Regions from separate parts of the Alkalimarinus alittae genome, predicted to be linked through region 2. Evidence: predicted binding sites of a transcription regulator. Region 2 holds the regulator's gene; the other holds the start of a gene.
What was found. The regulator FNR, encoded in region 2, switches genes on or off when oxygen is low (the NO sensors DNR and NnrR bind a similar motif). The targets are predictions, from matches to a motif close to TTGATCTAGATCAA.

Region 1 (2,209 bases), 950 kb from region 2:
TGCACTAACTGTCCATTAGGAAAAAGTCAGAAATATTGTCCAGCGGCGCTTGATATACAGCGCTTAGTTGCTGATTTTAAAACCCAACCAGCGTTTCAGAAGGTGGATGTTCGGGTTACTACGCCTGAGCGAACCTATTCGAAACATACCGGGTTAGAAGAGGGTTTAAGGTCTTTGATGGGGTTGGTGCTAGCGACCAGCAAATGTCCTATCTTGTCTGAACTAAAACCGATGGCGCAACATCACATGCCTTTTGCTTCGAATGATGAGTTTATACTTCGAAATGTGTCTATCTATCTTGTTCAGCAGCATTTTGAGATGCGTGGAGGGGGGGACCCCGATTGGGATATGGTTGGGTTGGTTGATAGGAATAAGCGATTGCAGCTTGTTAATCAGGCGTTATGGCAGAGAATTCATACCGTCTGCGAAGGAGATTCTAATTTGAAGGCGCTATTAAGTTTCTTTTCAATGGCTTCAAGTGTTAGCTTCTCTTTGGAAAGTCAGATGCAGAAGCTAAAAGCTGTTTTAGATGGTGGGTTAGGGTAATACTTGTAGTCAACGATTAGGCGCTTAGCACCTAATCGTTATTCTGAGTTTTTATTTACTGTATTCTAACGGCCAACACATCGCACTTTGCGCCATGTAAAATGCCGTTTGCGGTCGAACCTAATAAAAGTTTTATGCCATGTCTGCCGTGACTTCCAACCACAACTAAGTCAAAATCACACTCTTCTGAAAGGCGGTGAATCTCTGTTTCAGGCCTGCCAATGATGACATGCTGTTGACTGTTATCTACTTGGTATTGGCTCCCTGCTTTTGCAAGAAACTCTTTGGCGTGATCTTCTAATTGTCTCTGGATTTCAGTCAGATCCATAGGTATATCACCGCCGTAGGCATAACCAAGAGGTTCTATGATGTGCACGATTTCGAGTGTGCAGTTATATCGGTTAGCTAAATCTCTTGCTCTATCGAGAACTTGGGCGGATTCTTCTGTAAGATCTATCGCGGCTAATATTTTATTGTATTCCGTCATGTCTTATCCCTTATTTCGATTAACTAGGCTACTAGATTTAACTTTAATGAGGTGTAAGAAGAATGCAATCTTCTTTTAGCTTATTATTGTTCGTCATCAACTATTTGTAAAATCAAAGGTAATGCTGTGGGTTCGTGGATTGTTATATTAATTGTGTTGTCTTTAATGGGCTCTGTTTTTTGGGTTATGCCTAGCACTAGAGATAGAGAAAGAATGAAAGTGCGTCAATGGGCTATGGGTAAGGGGTTAAAGGTTAGAATGCCCAATAAGACTCTTAAAGAACGTTTAGTCAGGTATGAAGATTTTATTTTGGGAGCCTATATTTATGAATGCTTAAATTTCTCTAGCCAGACTGTAAAGTTCTCGGGTGGTCTATATGTTATAAAGGATAAAGAAGGTGTGTGGTCATTCGTTGAGGCGTCTTTGCCTCAGGGTATTGATAAAGCAGCTGTGTTACAGGCTGCCAACTCGCTGCCTAGTGCTTGTCATCTTTTGATGCTGTCATCGAGCGGTGCTTTGGTTTTTTGGGATGAGCGAGGTGAAGAGAAGGATGTGAATGATATTTATGTGGCATTGAATGCTATTAATGAATCAATGATTGTGCCCAAAACAGCTTAAGTGTTAAGTGGCTTTGAGTGTATTAGCGTTGATGTAAGTATATAGAAGGCGCCTGCCTTCTATATATTTTTGCGTGGGCTTAAAGTCCTGATGTGGCTTCTAGAGAATCAATGATTCGTTTTGAGTAAAGATTAACGACGTAATTAACGTTCTTCTCGTTGTAGTTTATATATGAACCTTTAATAAAGTCCCACTTGGTTAATACGGAGTTTATGGTTTTCTTTTGTTCACCAGAACTGTTTGATAATAGTGTATTTAATTTTTTGTCTAGGTCGTTCGCGAGCACGTCAATAGTCTTCTCGGTTGCGCTACCTTGAAATATCTGGCTTACATTTGATGTGGTGCGTGCTGAATACTTAGTCATCATCGCTGCCATCATGATCGCTGATTGACGGCTTTGCTCTGCAATTGCTTCTGGTTTGAAGCCTGATTCGCTTTCCACCTTTGCGTAGCTGGTAGAGAGTTGGTCGGTAAATTCTTGGTTTTGAAGTGCAAGATCTGACATGAGTCGTAAGTCTGCATAGCCCTGATCGAGAATGTCATTGATGATGGTGTTAA
Region 2 (2,209 bases):
TGCTGATGATGCCATTATTGCCCTTATAAAAGGCCTTGGATTTAATCATATTTGCCTTGGCACACAAAATAGAGATCAAGACCCAATTGATTTTGAGTTTTTGGCAGAGCAGGTAAAGATATTCAAACAATATGACTTTAAAACTGTCAACGTTCGTTTCCTGACCAAAAAACACGAGTCATGCGCCAAGCTGAGCGAAAAGCTTGAAGGCCTAATCGCTATTAATCCTGACACTATTTATGTAATAGACGAAGATGAGCGCCTTTCTGTTCTATCTGGCGTAGAAGTAGATGAGTCTACTCAATGTAATTGTCATCAAAGATTTGAAGAAAGACTGATTCAAAGTAACTTCAACAAACTTAATCATGTTAAGTTTTCAAAGGACACGTCTGTCTCTAAAGGTATATCAGGCGACTTAATCGGTATTGGTTTAGGTGCTACTAGCTTGATAGAAAACGCATTTATACACAACGTAGACCAACTCGACCAATATTATCAACGCATAATAAATAATCAACTGCCCTTTAGTTACGGAGGCTACATTAGACCAAAGTATTGAATGATTATATTACTACCTACTTTTACCCCCTTCTCCCTACCCCTATTTTTTTATATGTTAGAATCATATAAACTAAGTAATAAATAACATAAATATTCTGCTGATATACAAGCTATTAACTGAGTAGAGCGAGATGAGCGAAAAAATCGCAGCAATAGACCCACAGCCCACTACAGGAATTAATCAATCCTGCTTACAGTGCAGTCTGAGCAATTTGTGCATCCCAATTGCTGTCAACAAAGATGAAATTGATCGCCTTGAAGACCTGATAAAGCAAGGAAAGACCATCAATCGTGGTGATCATATATTTAAAGAACACTCCCCCTTTAAGTCTTTATTCGCTGTCCGTAGCGGCGCAATTAAAACTTATTCAGTCACAGAAGACGGTGAAGAACAAGTCACAGGCTTTTATTTACCAGGGGAAATTATTGGCCTCGATAGCACCAACACAGATTCATACAGCTGCTCTGCTAAAGCGCTTGAAAGGGCCAGTGTGTGCGAGATTCCGTTTAGTCAACTTGAAACATTGGCCTCAAAAATACCAACCCTTCAACATCACTTTTTCTCATTAATGAGCAAAGAAATTCAAGGCAGCCGACAGCTTACAATGTTACTTAGTAAAAATACCGCAGAAGAGCGAATTGCATCATTACTGCTAAGCCTTTCTAGCCGATTTAAATTACGTAAACTTTCAGGCACAAGCTTTAGACTTCCCATGCCAAGAAACGACATTGGTAACTACTTAGGCCTTGCTGTTGAAACCGTTAGCCGTGTTTTTACTCGCTTTCAAAAAAGCGGCCTGATATCTGTTCAGGGTCGTGAAGTGGTGCTAGAAGATATTGACGCTTTAGTCGATATCGTAAAAAACCACAGTAAATGCATAAACCCAAAATAATACAATCATGCTAAAAAAAGAGGCTTTATGCCTCTTTTTTTATGTTTAGACGTTAATTAACTACAAGAATAATACCTACTTATTAGTATAAAATCAAATATTGATTTATATCACTTTATGGTAGTTTTTCACCCCTAAAATCACCCACTTTAAGCAATAAATTATGAAATATCATTTTACTGGCTTAATGAGTACTGATTTCATTTCAGATATACTCCATAATAATAAGTGAACCTAAGCCTAGCTAGTTATACCTTTAATTCTCTACATCTTCTTCATACTGCTCAGATACTCGACGGGCAAACACTCCGCCAAAACAGGCAAATAAGCACCCAAGAAAAACCATCACAACAGCCATGAAGGTAATATCACCCCGTTCTGCAGAAGACATGATGGAGGCTATTCCGGCAAGAAAACCAACAACGGAAGCATGCGTTACCTTATAATGAGAGGCCATCGTACCCGTCAATAGACCACCAAACGCCATCGTTAAGCAATAAACTAATACGGCAAATACAAACCAAATTTCTTGCTTATAGGTTGAAAAAAAGACGTAATCACTCGCGGCCATGCCAATATATGATGCGAGCAAGACATAAAGAGCCTGACCAAATAGACCGACCAAAATCGTCACTATCAGCCCGACAATAAGCGCTTTCCAACTAATCATTAGGTTATCCAAGTAATCGAAATAAATTAGAAGGTATCAGTGTATATGAAAATATAAGGAGGATAATTGACTTACTGCAACTGTC

Region 1: NKI27_RS08365 (universal stress protein) is a predicted target of FNR. The motif match lies at 1,120-1,133, and genes of this name have one in related genera.

What each region holds. Positions count from the first base shown of each region.
Region 1 covers NZ_CP100390.1:1,833,841-1,836,049, forward strand. Annotated here, with positions in the region: gene NKI27_RS08360 (DUF6901 family protein) at 1-546, shown strand, start outside; gene NKI27_RS08365 (universal stress protein) at 602-1,033, opposite strand; gene NKI27_RS08370 (hypothetical protein) at 1,160-1,651, shown strand; gene NKI27_RS08375 (hypothetical protein) at 1,731-2,209, opposite strand, start outside.
Region 2 covers NZ_CP100390.1:886,420-888,628, reverse strand. Annotated here, with positions in the region: gene NKI27_RS03905 (hypothetical protein) at 1-559, shown strand, start outside; gene fnr (fumarate/nitrate reduction transcriptional regulator Fnr) at 693-1,454, shown strand; gene NKI27_RS03895 (hypothetical protein) at 1,711-2,124, opposite strand.